One region of the Paenibacillus sp. LX16 genome, then DNA from elsewhere that is predicted to be linked to it. Evidence: predicted binding sites of a transcription regulator. Region 1 holds the regulator's gene; each other region holds the start of a gene.
The links. Region 1 encodes Rex, which represses fermentation and respiration genes when NADH is low (regulators of the CRP and FNR family bind a similar motif). Its sites were predicted from a motif close to TTGTGAAATATTTCACAA; they were not measured.

Region 1 (6,387 bases):
TGGAGGCTTACAATTTTTACATTTGGAAGCTGCTGCTGAATTAGCGCCGTCATTTTTTGCTCGTCGACTCCGTTTTTCAGCAGCTCGGTATGAACACCGCTATTATCCGCGGCAGGTATGTTAGGTTGTCCCTCCACTTTTTGAAAAGGAACCCAAACCATTATATTTTCATTCTGTGCATTTTTCCCTTGAACCACCCAATATACCTGATCCCACACAGTCTTCCATGTTTGAGTCGTGCTAACCAGACCACCTGATTGCTTAGCCTTAATGATAGCGGCATTTTCCTCAGCCACCTGGTCTTGAGTAACATAGGAATAATACCAGAAAATGCTGACCAGGATCAGTATCACGGCCAAAATGGCGACCGCTATCCACTTTTTCTTATTTTTCAAACCCGTGCTTCCTCTCTAAGGGGATGTGACACCTGAATTAGCGCGACAGCAGCCCTTCAAAGGCGGCTTGTGCCTCATGTTTGATACGTTCCTCGTCCATAGTCAGGCATTCGCCGTTTTTCACAACCTGACGACCGTCTACCCATACGTGAGCCACGTCTTTGGCGCTTGCAGAGTATACCGCATGGGAAATAAGATCTGTACGCGGCAAGAAATGTGCCTGATTCAGATCCAGCGCGATAAAGTCAGCCTTGTTGCCTGCTGCCAACGCTCCTACTTCTTTTAAACCAATTGACTTTGCACCGTATTCTGTTGCCAGACGCAGCGCTTCACTCGCAGGAACTGCCGTAGGGTCACCAGATACACCCTTGTGAATAAGTGCTGCCAGACGCATTTCCTCGAACATATCCAGGTTATTATTACTGGCAGGACCATCCGTTCCGAGAGAAACGGTAACCCCTGCACGCAGCAATTCAGGCACTCTTGCCACACCACTTGCCAGCTTCAAGTTGCTACCTGGGTTGTGCGAAACCGCTACACCACGTTCAGCCAGTAAAGCTATTTCTTCGTCGTTCAAATGAACGCCATGGGCAACAAGCGAAGGACGGGAGAAAAATCCAAGCTTATCCAAATGTGCAACTGGACGCAAACCGTAGTCGCGTACGTTTTGCTCCACTTCGGCGATCGTCTCAGACATGTGCGTATGCAGCGGCAAATCCAGATCATGCGCAGCTTGTACGAATTTTTCAATAAACGCAGGTGGACAGGTGTATGGCGCATGCGGTGACATCATCGTTGTAATACGCCCGTCTGCTTTACCATGCCAGTTACGCGCAAAAGTCACGGCCTCAGCCAGCTTGATTCGCTGTTCTTCCTCCGAACATAGTCCAATTGCTCCACGCATCAGACTTGCACGAATACCTGACTCTTCAGCTACACGAGCCACCTCATCCATATGATCGTACATGTCCAGGAAGGTCGTTGTACCACCTTTCAGCATTTCCAGCACAGACAAGGACGTACCCCAGTACACGTCGGTAGATGTAAACTTGGCTTCCATAGGCCACATTTTTTCCTGAAGCCATACTTGAAGTGCCAAGTCATCTCCATGCCCACGCAGCAGAGACATCGCCGCATGACCATGAGTATTAATCAGACCAGGTAAAAACAAAAGCCCCTTACCATCGATCGCTTCCGTCTCTTCCTCACCGGCAGGCAAAGTCTCGCCAATGTAAGTAATGCGGCTATCCTCCACAATCATAAAACCATGGATTACCCCAACTTCTGGTCCATTTACGGCAAAAAAGCCGTTTTTAATCATCCATTTATTCACTGTCATATTGTGTTTCTTCCTTTCCGTCCTCCAAATAATAAGCGAGGCTAAGCAAATCAGTTGTAAAGTCTGTGGCATGAATCCGAATGTTGGCCGGTGCCTTGAGAGTAGTCGGTGCAAAGTTCAGGATCGCTCCAATTCCGCTCTCAATAAGCCTGTCAGCCACGTGCTGTGCTTCAAAATCAGGTACGGTAATAATCCCGATTCGAATGTTTTTTTCTTTCACAGTCGCTTCCAGTTCATCCATCGGTTGCACGACCAATGTATTGATCTTGGTCCCTACCTTATCCGGAAACGCATCAAATACCGCTACAATCTTCATATTGTCTTTTAAATAAGCGTTATAATTCGAAAGGGCTTGCCCCAGATTACCCGCTCCGACCAATACTACATTAATTTGCTGATCGATTTTCAGGATATGGCGTATTTTCTCAATTAGATAAGAAACATCATAACCTATACCCTTCCGACCAAAATCTCCAAAATAGGCGAGATCTTTACGGATTTGGGCCGGGTTCAAATCTAGCCTCTGCCCCAACTCTTGAGAAGAGACCGTAGCCACCTCCCGTTTGTGAAGTGCATTCAGATAACGTAAATATACGGGTAACCTCCGTACGACAGCCTCTGAAATTTTATCTGATTTCATACTTGCTCCCCCTAATTGTAACGAACATACTTAGTGTCCGTCCGTTATGCCTCGGTCTCCGGGGCGGATTGGAGCCATTCGGCGATGCGGGGCACCATTTGCTCCGATGGCATATGCTCCATTTTTGGTCCCGGTAACGAGTACAAAAAGTGCTTTCCGTAATAGGATTCGATCACACGCGTATCGTAAACGATAACGACCCCGTGGTCGCTCGCTGTACGAACCAACCGACCAAATCCCTGTTTGAAGCGAATGACCGCTTGTGGTACAGACAGCTTCATAAATGGATTCTTCTTCTGCTGCTGGAGCAGCTCGCTTTTTGCCTCCAGCAACGGGTGATTCGGCGGTTGAAACGGCAAGCGAACAATGGCCAGACAAGTCAGAGCCTTCCCCGGAATATCGACGCCTTCCCAGAAGCTGCTGGTTCCGAGTAATACAGAAGCTTTGGCTTCCTGAAAACGGCGGGTTAGCTTGCTGCGACTCCCACTGTCCATACCTTGTCCCAGCACAGTAATTTCGCTGGATGCTAAGACCTCTTTGAGCGGCTCATACACTTGCCGGAGCATCCGATAGGAAGTAAACAGAACGAGCATTCTCCCCCGCGTCGCCTGAGCAGTCGCTCCTAGAGAGCTAACGAGCATATCTACAAAGTGTGCATCTCCTACACTGCCCTTCACGCTTGGGAAATCCCGTGGAATGACCAGCAACACCTGATCCCTGTAATTAAAGGGTGACGGGAGCTGCGAAGTCATCAGCCGCTCTTGATCTGCGGCCTCCTGCAAGCCGAGCTGATCGATCATGTACTGAAACGACTTATCTACCGATAAGGTAGCAGACGTCAGAATAATGCTTCTTTTTTTGTCAAAAAACATTTCTTTCAACTGGCGGCTCACATCGACGGGCACCGCATAAAATTGTAATGATTTACTGCGGAATTGCCCACTCGCTTCGAGCCAGTATACGGTTGTTTCATCATCGAGTCGCATAAAAAAGCGCAAATTTTCTCGAATCCCCGCCAGATCCTTGAGCAGACCCGTGATATCTGTAATAAGGCTATCCGCCGCATAATCGTCATGTTCTTCCTTGACGTCCAGCATCAGCTTGTCGCCCTTGCGCAAAATTTCACTCATCGTTACATATAGCTGATTTTCCAAAGCCCCCGCCTGATCCCACTTTGCAGGCTTGGCTGAAGGTTTGAGACGGGAAGAAAACTGTCCTGTTTCACCCGGTGTCGCATCGCTTCGCTCTGGCAACATGCCAAACAGCTTGTCGCTTAGCAGGTCCCAAGTTTCCTTAACCTCTAACACGAGCGGATACATCTGATCGATGGTTGAGGCCCAATCCGTCGACTTCTCGTGCCCCGATTTCGCCAACTGTTGACGAAGTGAAGGCAGTTGTCCATTCTTGCTGTCTTTGAACAGTCGCGTCAGTGTATGCACGAGTGTGAAATATTTCATATGCATACCTAGGTGCTTACCAGCTACTTCCTCCAGGTGATGGGCTTCATCAATCACCAGATGTTCATAGCTCGGCAATAACTGGTGGCTAGCTTTGACGTCAGTGAACAACTTAGAGTGATTCGTAATAACAACATCCGCTATCCCTGCTTCATGGCGTGCACGATGATAATAGCATTTGCGGAACCATGGGCAAGAACGACCAAGACAGGACTCTGAATCACTCGCCACCGTTTCCCAGAAATCTCCACCACGGTTGCTCAGATTCAGTTCTTCATCATCACCGGTTTCTGTTAGCGTCAACCAGACGATCATCTGAGCAGCTGTAATTAAATCTTCCTTCGGTGTCGCGAAGTCTCTTCTGTTTATTTTATGTTCAAACTTACGCAGACACAAATAATGTCCCCGACCCTTGAAAATAGCAGCCCGGAACGGAAACGGAATCACCTTGGTCAGCATCGGAATGTCGCGCTCGCGTAATTGCTCCTGCAGGTTGATCGTATGTGTACTTACCATAACTCGCTGTCCTTTTTTCACACTGTGATACAGCGATGGGAGCAAATAACCGAGGGACTTCCCTGTTCCTGTACCTGCTTCGATCAGCAGATGCTTGTCTTCACTCAGTGCCTGATTTACACCCTCAATCATCTGTATCTGTGCCTCGCGCTCCTCATATTGGCTCAAGGATGAACGCAAATTGTCCCGTACATCATCCATGTACTCCTCAAAGGAAACACCTGACAGTGGATTCGGGTCATCTTCTCTACGCGGAGCAGCTAGCTCCGTCCAATCTTCCACTTTTAGCGCAAGCTGACGAAAAAACTGATGTCCCTCCAAATCCTGAATAGGATCAAGCTCTTTCTCTTCACGCACCCCATCAAGAAACCATCCAAGGTCACTGTCTTCCTCTGCAAACAAATCGCTAAGCCGCTGTATCGTTATCAGAGGTAATGCTTGAAGCTCACCCAGACACTTTAAAAACACCTCAGCCGTAGCTAACGCGTCGCTGTCTGCTTGGTGAGGGCGATCATGTGCCAGCCCAAACTCAGAAGACACAAAACCCAACTGATACGAAGATAGCGATGGAAACATAATTTTCAGAAAATCCATTGTATCCAAGATTCTTCCGCTAAACGGCAAATATCCGCACCGATCCAGAGCGTTTTGCAAAAAATTAAAATCAAACGCCACATTATGACCGACCAGTACAACATCGTCCAGCATAGGCACGAGCTCCATCATCATTTCTTCAAGTGCAGGAGCATCCTTGACGTCATCGTCTGTAATTCCGGTCAATCCGGTGATAAAAGGGGGAATAGATCTGCCAGGGTTTACATAAGAACCGTAAACACGGGAAATGCTGTTATCATGATCTATAATTGCAAGTCCGACTTGAATGATGTCATCCGCGGACTGGGTGCCTGTCGTTTCAAAATCCAATACCGCAAATTTCATTCGGGCTAATCCTTTCTTAAGACACTTACAAAAATAATAACTCTGTATATTAGCATAGCAGAAGATCGCCTGTTTGGAAATTAAGACAGCCAAAAAAGACGATGCACACGCCGCCTGAGAGGTGGGCATGCATCGTCTTACTCGGTGTCTGACAACTACATCCAGGTCATCATGGAGCTGTCGTATCGAAGCTTTTCGGTACCGGACAGACAGGCTTCCATATTGTGCAGCGGCTCGGGTAACGCAGGATCGAACTGATGTGCGAGAGCAAAACATTTTTGCGCCTCCTCTACGTCAGCCTGCTTTGCCAACAGACAGCCTAGCGCATTATAGATGACCGCCTTCAGTCCTGCCTGCTCAGTCAGGTCCAGCACCTTCTGAAAATGGCATACAGCCTCTGCTGGATCATCCAGTTGAAAATAGGCCATTCCCATATACATGCGACTCTGCCAGCTGTTCGGAAAATGCTGTAGTACCTGCTCAAATTGTTGGATCGCCTCAGGGTACATGAGTAATCGATAATACCCTTGCCCCCGATTAAAAGCTGGCAGCTCTTTTTCAGGTAGCTCCGTGTCAGACATATCGGTCTCCGCGGAAAACCCGGCCGCACGCAGGCACACCATTTTTTCCTCAAAGGCCAGCCACTCATCCATAATTCCGTCACTCATTCTCCGCAGCAGACTCCAGTGCTGTAGCAGCTCCTGCCTGCGGGAGCCCTGGGCTGATGGGTAATGCTTCACGATATCATCTAACATGCTGTTCATTTCTGCGAATACATGCTGGAACATGTGCATCCCGCCCTTATGAAAGATGGATTAATACACTCACATTTTTCGCTTAAAAGACGAGTTTCATCCGCACTCCCATTCATTACATGATCGTCGCGTGTACTTCTTTGTTCATCGTTTGGGCTGGTTTATTATGTTCATCAACAAATACCACTGTTGGTTTGTATGTTTTGGCCTCTTCATTCGACATGGAAGCATATGAAATAATAATGACTGTATCACCAGGCTGCACCAAACGAGCTGCCGCACCGTTGAGACAGATAACACCGCTCCCACGCGGTCCGGGAATAACATAGGTTTCCAGTCGAGCTCC
Region 2 (6,387 bases), 160 kb from region 1:
TTTGCTGATCATGAAAAAAAGGGAACTTTCTCCTGTGACTGCAAAAAATTCAACAACAAAAAACCGCCGCCCATCTGACCTGATGTGGCGGCGGCTTCATTACTAGGAAATAGCTTTTGAGCCATTTACATTATGATGGACGACAGACAGAATTCTTTCCTGCAGTCTCCAGACGACCCTCTTCAATGAGTCGGTATGCACGTTGAACTTCTTCATCTGTAGGAGATGGAACTCCCTCCAACGGATACTCCTTACCAAGCATTTCCCATTTGTAAACACCCATTTGGTGGTAAGGTAAAATTTCGAATTTCTCGACTCCGTTCAACGTTCCGATAAACCGTCCCAAATTCAATAAATCTTGCTCGTCATCATGAATACCCGGTACAAATACGTGTCTAATCCACATTTTGCGCCCTTGCTCAGACAACCAGCGAGCCGTACTTAGCATACGGTCGTTAGACTTGCCTGTAAGCTTAATATGCTTGTCATTGTCAATATGCTTAATATCCAGTAGCACCAAGTCTGTTACGTCCAGCAGTTCATGGATACGGCCCGCGTCATTAAAACCGTTACTGTCCAGTGTCGTGTGCAAATTCCACCGACGTTTCACTTCTTTGAACAGCTCTGCGACAAAATGAGCTTGCAGCGTCGGTTCTCCACCGGATACGGTCAATCCGCCTCCTGAAGAACGGTAATAAGCTAAATACGGCTCAATCTCAGCCAATACCTCCTCCAACGTCATCGGATTACCTTCATTCAAGGCCCAAGTGTCCGGGTTATGGCAATATTGACATTTCAACAAGCATCCTTGCATAAAGAGCACGAAGCGGATGCCGGGACCATCGACGGTCCCGAAGGTTTCCAATGAGTGTATGTGACCTTTCAACATGTTGCATCATCCTTCCCGCATCCGCTATGCGTGCGTCATTGTAATACTTATTTACATTGTACCGTGGAAAGTACGGTTAATAACATCCAATTGTTGTTCACGAGTCAGCTTGATAAAGTTAACGGCATAGCCGGAAACACGAATCGTCAGCTGTGGATAGTTTTCTGGGTGTTCCATTGCATCCAACAGTTGTTCGCGAGCAAACACATTGACATTCAGATGATGTGCGTGGCTTCCAAAGTAGCCATCCATCATCGAAACAAGGTTTGTTTTGCGAGTTTCTTCTTCTTTACCCAGTGCTTTAGGCACGATGGAGAAGGTATTCGAGATACCATCCAGACTGTGTTCATAAGGCAATTTGGCTACGGAACTCAGAGATGCCAAAGCACCTTTTTTATCACGGCCGTGCATTGGGTTTGCCCCTGGTGCAAACGGTTCGCCTGCTTTACGTCCATCCGGTGTTGTACCTGTTTTCTTACCGTACACCACGTTGGAAGTAATAGTCAGTACAGATTGAGTAGGAACCGCATTACGATAAGCTTTATGCTTGCGAATCATGCTCATGAAGCTTTCTACCAGTTCCACAGCGATGTTATCTACACGGTCATCGTTGTTACCGTAGCAAGGGTATTCGCCTTCGATTTCAAAGTCAACGGCAATCCCTTTTTCGTTACGGATTGGTTTAACTTTTGCAAATTTAATGGCACTCAAGGAGTCGGTAGCAACTGACAGACCCGCAATACCACAAGCCATGGTACGGAGAATATCACGATCATGCAACGCCATTTCAATGCGTTCGTAGCTATATTTATCATGCATGTAGTGAATAACATTCAAAGTGTTCATGTACAGTTTTGCCAGCCATTCCATCATAGGTTTGAAGCGACTCAACACTTCTTCGTAATCCAGAACCTCACCTGTAATAGCTGGGAATTCAGGCCCTACTTGGACGCCAGATTTTTCATCTTTACCACCGTTAATTGCATACAGCAGAGCTTTTGCCAAGTTGGCGCGAGCACCAAAGAATTGCATTTGTTTACCGATTTTCATTGCCGATACACAACAAGCAATACCATAATCGTCTCCATAAATCGGACGCATCAGATCGTCATTCTCATACTGAATGGAGCTAGTCTCAATAGAAACTTTAGCACAATATTTTTTGAAGCCTTCAGGCAGTTTTTCCGACCACAGTACAGTCAGGTTTGGCTCCGGTGCAGGTCCCAAGTTGTAGAGAGTGTGCAGGAAACGGAAGCTGTTTTTAGTTACCCGAGTTTCTCCAGTTACGGACATACCACCAATGGACTCAGTAACCCAAGTTGGATCTCCACTGAACAGTTCATTATAGTCAGGTGTGCGCAAGAACTTAACAATACGCAATTTCATAACAAAATGATCGACCAGTTCTTGTGCTTGCTCTTCTGTCATTGTACCCTCTTCCATATCACGTTGAGAGTAAATATCAAGGAAGGAAGATACACGTCCTAAGGACATTGCTGCACCATTTTGTTCTTTGATTGCTGCAAGATATCCAAAATATACCCATTGGAAAGCTTCTTTCGCATTGTTAGCAGGTTTGGAGATATCAAAACCGTGCTCAGCAGCCATTTGTTTCAGTTCATTCAAAGCACGAATTTGCTCGGAAATTTCCTCACGCAGACGAATTACATCTTCTTCCATGGAATCAACTTCAAGGCTTTTCAGTTGCAGTTTTTTATCTTGAATCAAGAAGTCTGCACCATACAAAGCTACACGACGATAGTCACCGATAATACGACCACGACCGTATGCATCTGGCAAACCAGTAATGATACCAGCTTTACGAGCTGCTCTCATTTCATCTGTATAAGCGTCAAATACACCTTGGTTGTGCGTTTTACGAATATGAGTGAAGATATCAATGATACTTTCTGGTACTTCAAAACCATAGGCTTTGCAAGCGTCGATCATCATCCGAATTCCACCAAACGGTTGCAAAGAACGTTTGAATGGAGCATCTGTTTGTACACCGACGATTTGTTCTTTATCCCGGTCCAGATAGCCAGGCTTATGTGAAATAATGGTGGATGGCGTATTCACGTCTACATCAAGCACGCCGCCGTTTGCCAACTCTTTTTTAGTAAGATCGGATACAATATCCCACAGTGCAGTTGTGTTAGCGGTAGGACCAACTAAAAATTCTTCATTGCCAACATAAGGTAAGATATTGGTTTCAATAAAATCGTTGACGTTGACTTCTTTAGTCCATTTACCTTTTTTAAAACCTCTCCAGCCAGATTGTTGCTCTTGTAATTCTCTCTCAATCACCGACATGTAAATCCCTCCAAATTGTTTGGTCTTCCGGACTTGTGATTTTTTTCACGATAAAGCTATTTCTTGAGCCCGGCCTGTTCACCGATGCCTTACGCTCAGTGTCGGGACCTTTCTTACACCCTTATTGTAGAATAATGATAGAGTGTAGTATGTGATAAAAATCACAATATGAGTGATTTTTATCACTTTATTTTCCCTAGCTTCACGCCTATATCCTTAGCCTTGCCGTTCACCTCCCTTCCCAAACCAACAGGCCCTCTATATAGAGAGCCTGCATCGGTATTGAACGAGAAAATGCTTTTTCACAAGCCTCTTCGTACCTATTATATTATTGGTCAAAACGTCCGTAGAAGGCATTGCGATATACGTCAGCCAACTCAGTAACCAGTGGCAACTTCGGATTTGCAGTTGTACATTGATCTTCAAATGCGCGGTCAGCCAGATAGTCTACACGTGATTCGAAATCCTTCGCATCGAAACCGATTTGTTGGAACGATTCCTCGATACCAAGTGTTTTGTTCATCTTACGGATCGCTTCGATCAAGCTGTTAACCCCTTCTTCGGTGGTGCGTGCAGGCAGTCCCAGTATGCGCGCGATTTCTGCATAACGCTCATCCGCAACAAAGTGCGAATATTTAGGGAACGAAGCAAATTTTGTCGGTTTTTTCGCATTATAGCGAATGACGTGCGGCATCAAAATGGCATTCGTGCGGCCATGCGCTGTATGGTATTGTCCACCCCATTTATGTGCAAGACTGTGGTTAATGCCCAAGAATGCATTAGCAAACGCCATACCAGCAAGTGTGGAAGCATTATGCATTTTTTCACGAGCCAGCTTATCACCGGTCAGAGCCGATTGTTCCAGGTATTGGAATACCAATTGAATGGCTTTAATCGCCAGACCGTCTGTGTAGTCATTAGCCATTACGGACACGTAAGCCTCGATAGCATGTGTCAGAACGTCCATACCTGTGTCCGCTACAGCTGTTTTAGGCAGCGAATATACAAACACTGGGTCAATAATTGCCACATCAGGAGTCAACTCATAGTCAGCCAGCGGGTACTTCGTGTTGCCCAGGTTTTTGTCCGTAATTACTGCGAACGATGTAACTTCGGAACCTGTACCCGAGGTTGTAGGGATAGCTACAAATTGTGCTTTTTGGCCCAAACGTGGGTACTTGTAAATCCGTTTACGGATATCCATGAATTTTTGTTTTAAGTTATTGAAATCAGTATCTGGATATTCATAGAACATCCACATGCCTTTAGCCGCATCCATTGGCGAACCGCCGCCCAATGCGATGATGCAATCCGGTTGGAAACGTCTCATCATTTCAGTACCACGTTCTACCGTAACTGTCGATGGATCTGGCTCTACTTCAGAGAACACTTCGATAGCTACTGGTGTTTGGCGTTGATGCAGATAATGAATAACACGATCTACATATCCAAGTTGTACCATCATAGGGTCTGTGATAATGGCTACACGTGTGATATCAGGCATTTTAGCAAGATACTGTGTCGAGTTTTTCTCAAAATAGATTTTGGAAGGTACTTTGAACCATTGCATATTCACCGTCCGTTTCGCCACCCTTTTCACATTAATCAAATTGACTGCCGATACGTTCGACGAAGTCGAGTTACGACCGTACGAACCGCAACCGAGTGTCAACGAAGGAAGGTTGGTGTTGTAAATGTCGCCAATCGCACCATGTGTGGAAGGTGCATTTACAATGATACGTCCTGTTTGCAGACGGTTTGCGAAGCGAGCGATAACGTCCTCATCGTTCGAATGAATAGCGGACGAGTGGCCCATGCCCCCGAATTCCACGACTTCAGCAGCGCGTTGAATACCTTGTTCCGCATTTTTTACTTTATAGCAAGCCAATACAGGACTCAATTTTTCCGCAGACAATGGGAATTTTGTTCCTACCCCTTCAATCTCAGCGACCAAAATTTTAGTTCCTGCTGGTACTGTGATACCACTCATTTCAGCAATTTTCACAGCAGACTGCCCGACGATAGCTGGGTTCACTGCACATTTCTCGACATTCATAGCTCCTTGAGTGAGCTTAGCTGCTTCTTCTTTATTTACAAAATAACAGCCGTTAGCGATCATCAATTTTTTCACTTGTTCGAAGATTGGTTCTTCGATAATAACCGCTTGCTCGGAAGCACAAATCATACCGTTGTCGAAAGATTTAGAGAGGATGAGATCGTTCACAGCCTGTTTGATGTCTGCTGTTTTTTCAATAAAGCAAGGCACGTTACCTGGGCCTACACCCAGAGCAGGTTTACCGCAGCTATATGCCGCCTTAACCATGCCTGATCCACCAGTTGCCAGAATCAGCGCCACATCAGGGTGGTTCATCAGTACATTGGTCTTATCCATCGAAGGTGCTTCAATCCATTGAATACAATCAGCTGGAGCGCCATGTTTAACAGCTGCTTCGAGCAAGATGCGGGCTGCTTCCGCACTACACGATTGAGCAGATGGATGGAAACCGAAAATGATTGGGTTACGTGTTTTAATGGCAATCAACGCTTTGAACATCGTAGTCGAAGTCGGGTTTGTCACTGGAGTGATCCCCATGATAATGCCGACTGGCTCTGCTATCTTTTGAAAACTGTCAAAATCATTGTCCTCAATGACACCGACGGTTTTTTCATTTTTGATACTATGATAGATATATTCTGTTGCAAACATGTTTTTGGTGATTTTGTCCTCGTACACACCGCGTCCTGTTTCTTCAACAGCCAACTTCGCCAGGTACATGTGTTTATCCATCCCTGCGAGTGCCATAGCTTGTACGATTTCGTCAATCTGTTCCTGATTCATACTCATGAAAGCTTGCTGTGCCCGGTTCCCCCGGTCAATCAGCGTTTGAATATACTGCTCTGCGCTTTGCTCTTTTTGGATAACCTCGTTTTTAACAGCCATTTCCCTCATCCTCCTGTTATCTCGTGTACTATCTCTTGTTCACGCACTGATCGTAACACAGCTTTTCAAGATATATTGTGATTTTTTTCACAATCTATTTAAAATTTTATTTTATGAAGTGAATTAAATCACAAAGTTTGGAATTCTGCCACTTTTACCCCCTCTTCTTGCCCCAAAAACTCATTGCACAGGTATATAATGAATTTGAATTGATCAAGTTGCAGATAAAAAACATAGGATACAA
Region 3 (6,387 bases), 2.0 Mb from region 1:
TCCGTAAAGGCAGCTTCGTCAAAGCCCATAGCCCGTCCGAGCAGGCTAAACAGCTCATAATTGCTTTTGCTTTCCCCGAGTGGAGCAATGACGGGTTCCTGCATCTGGACATAGTGATGCCAGTAGGATTTATATAGGTCTGTACCTTCAAAGGAAGACGCTGCAGGCAGCACAATATCGGCATAACGGGCCGTATCCGTAAGAAACAGGTCATGAACGACTGTGAACAAATCCTCTCGTTCAAATCCTTTAGTCACCCGTTCCGAATCGGGAGCTACAACTACCGGGTTACTGCAGTATACGAATAAAGCCTTAATCGGCTGTTCCTTCTGTAGCAGCGCTTCTCCGATCCGGTTCATGTTGATCACCCGGGCATCCGGGTTCTGTCGCAGATCAGGACGCGCCAGATGGGCACCGTTAATTTTGGCGTAAGCGCCATTGGAGCGTGACGCTCCCCCGCCGTGCTTCAGCCATTGTCCAGTGAGCGCAGGCAAGCATGTAACCGCACGTACGTTCATACCGCCATTATCATGATGCTGAAGCCCATTGCCGATATTGATATACGCTGCTCGCGCAGTTCCGTACATTTCCGCCAAACGGATGATATCCGCTTCCGGTACGCCGGTAATCCGTGAAACTCGCTCTGGTGTATATGTCTTAACATGCTCGCGCAGTTCCTCATGGCCTACCGTGTAGCGATGTAAAAATTCGTCGTCCGTCAGTCCCTGAGCGAACAGCACATTCATAACACCCAGCGCGAGCGCCGTATCCGTCCCCGGATATAACGGAATGAACCAATCCGCCCATTGCGCCGTCCGGTTGCGATGAACGTCAATAACGACCACCTTAGCACCTTTTTTACGTGCTTTCTCAGCCAAAACGACCTGATGCATGTTGGTGCTAATGACATTTCCACCCCACACAATAATGAGGTCTGCATCCTCCGTGTCCTCCGGGCTGGTGCCGCCCTTAAAACCCATAACGGACGCCCAGCCTTCATTCCCTGCCACGCTACATATCGTCTGATCCAGTTGGCTTGAACCCAGCGCATTAAAAAATCGGCGGTCCATTCCATCCACACTCAATACGCCCATATTGCCATAAAAGCTGTAGGGGAGAATAGATTCCGGTCCGTCCATACGTATCAGCTCCTTGAACCGACCTGTAATGGTATCGACTGCCTCCTCCCAGCTAATACGTTCAAATTTTCCTTCTCCTTTGGGGCCTATACGTTTCAACGGATAGAGCACCCGATCAGGATCATATACCCGCTCCGTCATATTGCGAACTTTGTTACAAATAGCCCCTTTGGTAATAGGATGGTCCGGGTTCCCAGTCACCTTGACTATCTTTCCATTTTCCTTGTGAAGCAGGAGCCCACACGTATCCGGGCAATCTAACGGGCATACAGCTGGAAAAATACCGTCCTGCTGCTCCGTCATCCGCTGCCCCATTTGTAAGTCTTGTTGAAGCGTGGCCTCAGGAGGCGCGCTATTACGATGATCCATAGTGTTGATGCTCCTTTCCGTTACCGTTTCCAAAAATTACACTGATCTTATCATATCCACAGCTTTGGCCTATGGCAAGAGAAGGATTTTCCCACACAGCCGCTCTCCAAAATATTAAAAAAATCCGTCTGCTGCATAGAGCAAAACGGATTTTTTTTAGAATCATAATTTTTTTCGACATCCTGTTTCATCATATCTTACCGAGGGTAAAAGAGATCAAGGCATTATGGGACGAGAGCACACTCATCCTCCATGCCAAATCATGGACCACTCCCAAAAAAATCCGCCATGACAGGTTTCGTTCCCCCGGGCCTGTCATGGCGGATTTGCTTTGTTCATTTCTGCTCAAAGTAACGTCATTAAGCATGATCACTTAACGGTTTTGATACAACCGAAGAAGTAGTTGGAGATTCATTCACTGGAAGTGCGTTGGTTTGAGGCTTTTTCAAATAGGCCAACCAGTAGGCTCCAGCCACAAACAGGCTACCTCCTACCAAATTCCCCAGCCAGACCGGAATGAAGTTCATAACATAATCTGCCCACGAAAAGTGGCCTGCAAAAATAGCTGCCGGAATGAGAAACATATTGGCAACAACGTGCTGAAATCCAATAGCGACAAAGGCCATTGTCGGGAACCAAATCCCCATGATTTTGCCACCGATAGAGTCTGTGCTATATGCCAGCCATACAGCCAGTGCTACGAGCCAGTTACATCCTATACCCGATATAAAAGACTGCAAAAAGCTTTCATGTAGCTTATGTCCTGCCATATCCACCACTTTGTCCAGGTAAGGGCCCGTTTCTGTCAAACCCAGCACATGCCCAAAGAAAAATGCAACGAATAACGCACCTGCAAAATTACTGAGCGTAATAATCGCCAAATTACGAAGCATGGCTCCTGTCTTAATCCGTCCTGCCCATCTCGCCAAAGGGACCGCCATCATATTGCCGGTCAGCAATTCTCCGCCGGCGATCAAAACTAATACCAGACCTACAGGGAACACCGCTGCTCCAATAAAGGTGGCAATGCTTCCCCATTCTTTAGGCGCACTTGCAATAACACGTATATCCAGCAAAAACCCGAGTGCAATAAATGCACCTGCCAAAAATCCCAGTACCACCGCCACAGTCCACGGGTTGTTCGCCTTGGCCACTCCTGTTTCCACCGTCTTTTCGGCAATTTGCCTCGGTTTATAGCTCGCCATATGTCCCCGCTCCTTTAATATCTTTTCACTAAAATATTCTTCTTTCATATTTTATTTAAAATCAGTGATTATGTTTGTGAAAAAAATCACTTTCTTAACTATAAAAAAAACAGCCCTTGGAAAAAGGACTGTCTTTCTGTATTTCTACTGCGCTACTACGCGCTTTACATTTAATTGTATTCTTCCTTTTCAACTGCTCTCAAGAACCAAATAACTCCACCGAGGCCTACCAGCGCCACGACTACAAGAAAAAGGATATAAAACAAACCCATAAGCTACTTCCCCCCTGATCCTTATGCTACTCTATATTGTACTATAAGGATTCGTCCGTACGCCTCAGATTATTGACAAACTTATGAACAATGTCACAGACAAACCGAATTATACAGTAACTGGGTTCCGTTCGGATATTGTAGGCAATGCTTGTAAACCTGCTGCGTTCAGGAAATTCCAAGGCTTGTTATAATGCGGCTGGAAGAAGAAATCGACAAAGGCCAACTGGTCAATGGTCATATGATTTTGAATGGCTACGGATAGCGTGTTAATGGATTGCGTCAAATCCACCTTCGACATAATTTGAGCCCCCAAAATTCTTCGTGTCTCCTGCTCATATACCACTTTCAGTAATACCTTTTCGGAGGTTGGCATAAATTCAGGCCGGTAGCTGTCCTCAATGGTTACAGCTTCTACAGTCATGCCTTCGTCCGTTGCCGCCGCTTCCGTCAAGCCTGTTCCTGCGATATTGTCTTCGTAAATTTTGATACCCGAAGTTCCTTGGGTTCCCATGTAGGCAATCGTTGGTTGTACCAGATTACGTGCTACCAGCGTACCCATACGAACTGCGTTGGTTGCCAAAGGGATATAAGCCGTTTTACCTGTCGGATTATAGCGGATTGCACAACTATCACCTGCTGCAAACACGTCCGGGCAGCTACTTTGCATATAGTTATCCACAATGATCGCACCGTTAGGCAACATATCTACCTGACCTTTGAGCAGATCCGTTTGAGGTCGGAAACCAATGCAGAGAATAACAAGCTCTGTCTCATATTCTCCTTTAGAGGTCACGACTTTACTCACCTTACCGTTCGTACCCTCAAAACGACTCACCGTCTCGCCAAGTACCAGCTTAATGCCATGTTCCTTCAGGGAACTTTCAATCCGGTCTGTATACTCATGGTCCAAATACTTATTCAATATACGATCAGCACTGTCGATCAGCGTTACGTTTTTACCGTTCATTTGGAAAGCTTCCACCAGTTCAACACCAATGTATCCAGCCCCGACGACTGTAATGTTCTGTACGTGCTGGGCTTTCTCAATGATATCATTGGAATGATTATAGTTTTTACAGAGCAAAATATGATCAAGTTCAATGCCCTCCAGCTTTGGAATAATGGGCCATGATCCTGTGGTCACAATTAATTTATCAAATGTGTCTGTAAATTCTTCACCTGTTTGGAGATTACGTGCATGCAGCGTCTTGCCTGCCGTATCCACACTCGTTACCTCATGAAGCATCTTGGTCACTACACCCAAGTCAGACAGTTGATCTGGAGACGAATAAAACAGGCCGTGTGGATCTTTGACGACACCACCTACATACAGCGCAATACCACAAGATAAAAATGAAATATTATCATTACGCTCGTAAACGGTAATTTCTGCATCTGGATAACATTTAGCTGTGTTGACGATAGCTGCCGTGCCTGCGTGTGTACATCCGATAACTGCTACTTTCATGTTAAATTCCTCCTTGGTGTGTGGGCATAAAATGTATAATAATTGTGAATAGTTTCACGTAAACAGCTCGTTTGCGTTTGTGATTTATTTCACTTCATGCGCTTATTATAGTGTGATATTTTTCACATTACAATAGCTTTTTGTGATATTCACAATTTGTCCACATTTAAAAAAGAAAGGATATACAACATCAACTGTTTGCTGAAATATTTTTTGCTTCATTCAGTTTTCCCTGTAAGCCCCCTGATTATGCCCTTGGAATCGACTTTCACATGATGCGAGCACCCTTAGACAAATGCACATGTAGAGAACAAAAAAAGGTCCGTTTCCCGGAGACGCAGGAAATCAGACCTCTTTAAACATATGCTTTGGAGTTAAGGCAAAGCTACTATAGCAATTGCTCAATGGCTGCTTTCATCACTTCTGGTGACTCCTTCGGTTCAAAACGACCGACAGGTACACCTTCACGATTCACAATGAATTTCGTGAAATTCCACTGAATTGTCCCATCTTCCTGTTCTCCAGGCTGCTGCTTTTTCAAATATTCAAACAGAGGCGCTGTATCCGGTCCGTTGACGTCTACTTTGGCGAATACCGGGAAACTAACCCCGTAATTCAGTTGGCAAAATTCAGCCGCTTCCTCGCTGCTGCCCGGCTCCTGACCGCCAAATTGGTTGCAAGGAAAGCCTAATACAACTAATCCCCGATCCTTATATTCGTCATAAAGCTTTTGCAAATCCCCATATTGCGGGGTAAGTCCACATTTACTGGCGGTATTCGCAATAACCAGCACCTTACCGGTGTAAGTATCCAGAGAAACCTCCTGATTCGCTGGTGTTACGGCATTATGTGAATAGACAGACATACAGCATCCTCCTTCGTGTCGCTTGGTTTAGGTTACATAACCTATTTTAACCAAAACGTGACGGACATGCCAACATCCGCAGACCCTTTACCGTGATGCCATCACTTCGAGTCTGCGTTCTTCCCGTTCGGAAGCGGACATTCTGGGGCAAGCATAACAATACCGCTGGCCTCCACCTGTCTTGTAATATTGGCAACAGGACGGTTTCATGTAGGTATTTTCACCGGGACGGTAAGGATTGTCCAATTCAACGAGACGAACCGTAAACGGGTTTCTTTTACGCCCGAATACCTCTCCCTCCAGCTCACATGTCACATACATATAATCTTGTTCAAAGCGCTCCACATCCTGAGGATCAGTCAACGATGGCTGTACTCTATCCTTAAAATACAGCAATGTCAGCGGAAACTGTCCCCACATTTGTCCAAGAGAGGCGCTTCCCACTGCAGCCATTGCCTCTAATATGGGCCGCATCTGCAAACTGTAAAAGTCACGTAACACCTTCTGAGCCTGTCCGGAAGAATGGACATCCCCATTGTTCCGCTTATTGTCCAGCTCTGTGAGGTCGATGACCTGGAGGCTAATAGAGGGATATTGACCTTCATAACAAATATGAAATCTGAGATTAGATACGGACAGATCCAAACGGCGTTCACACAGTGACACCATAAAATGCTGTGCAAACACGAGACCACGCAACTGGTTCACAAAATAAACGGCTGCGGTTAAATCGTCTTCAGCACGCAGAAGATCGCCGTAATACTCCATCACAGAGCGGAGCTTCTCGGGTTCAAGCCATTCGGCCACTGGCCCGGAGTATACTGCATCCTCCGGCGTGACTCTCACTATTTTCGCTAGTTGCTCAAGCTGATCGTAATCCAGTGGTCTCATGGTATATCCTCTTTAACCTCTTGCCGCTACTTGTGGTCTAGCCTCACGTCGCTCAGCAACAGAACCCACGGGCTGCTTCTCTTCCACATTCATGTCTTTTACTGCTTGACTTACTGCAGGCTGTCCAGCCAAAGCATACGGAAGACAGAGCGGTACCCCCGTACGAGGATCTGTT

Region 2: the regulator Rex is predicted to act here: its motif matches at 3,236-3,253, upstream of pflB (formate C-acetyltransferase).
Region 3: the regulator Rex is predicted to act here: its motif matches at 2,788-2,805, upstream of T3H97_RS24110 (formate/nitrite transporter family protein).

What each region holds. Positions count from the first base shown of each region.
Region 1 covers NZ_CP141152.1:3,364,623-3,371,009, forward strand. The annotation lists gene T3H97_RS14720 (cell wall elongation regulator TseB-like domain-containing protein) at 1-395, opposite strand, end outside; gene T3H97_RS14725 (amidohydrolase) at 433-1,734, opposite strand; gene T3H97_RS14730 (redox-sensing transcriptional repressor Rex) at 1,721-2,374, opposite strand; gene dinG (ATP-dependent DNA helicase DinG) at 2,419-5,286, opposite strand; gene T3H97_RS14740 (tetratricopeptide repeat protein) at 5,442-6,074, opposite strand; gene panD (aspartate 1-decarboxylase) at 6,157-6,387, opposite strand, start outside.
Region 2 covers NZ_CP141152.1:3,522,035-3,528,421, forward strand. The annotation lists gene pflA (pyruvate formate-lyase-activating protein) at 131-889, opposite strand; gene pflB (formate C-acetyltransferase) at 941-3,202, opposite strand; gene adhE (bifunctional acetaldehyde-CoA/alcohol dehydrogenase) at 3,531-6,143, opposite strand.
Region 3 covers NZ_CP141152.1:5,385,029-5,391,415, forward strand. The annotation lists gene T3H97_RS24105 (molybdopterin-containing oxidoreductase family protein) at 1-1,508, opposite strand, end outside; gene T3H97_RS24110 (formate/nitrite transporter family protein) at 1,868-2,713, opposite strand; gene T3H97_RS24115 (FAD-dependent oxidoreductase) at 3,095-4,456, opposite strand; gene T3H97_RS24120 (glutathione peroxidase) at 4,845-5,321, opposite strand; gene T3H97_RS24125 (hypothetical protein) at 5,409-6,212, opposite strand; gene T3H97_RS24130 (ABC transporter ATP-binding protein) at 6,225-6,387, opposite strand, start outside.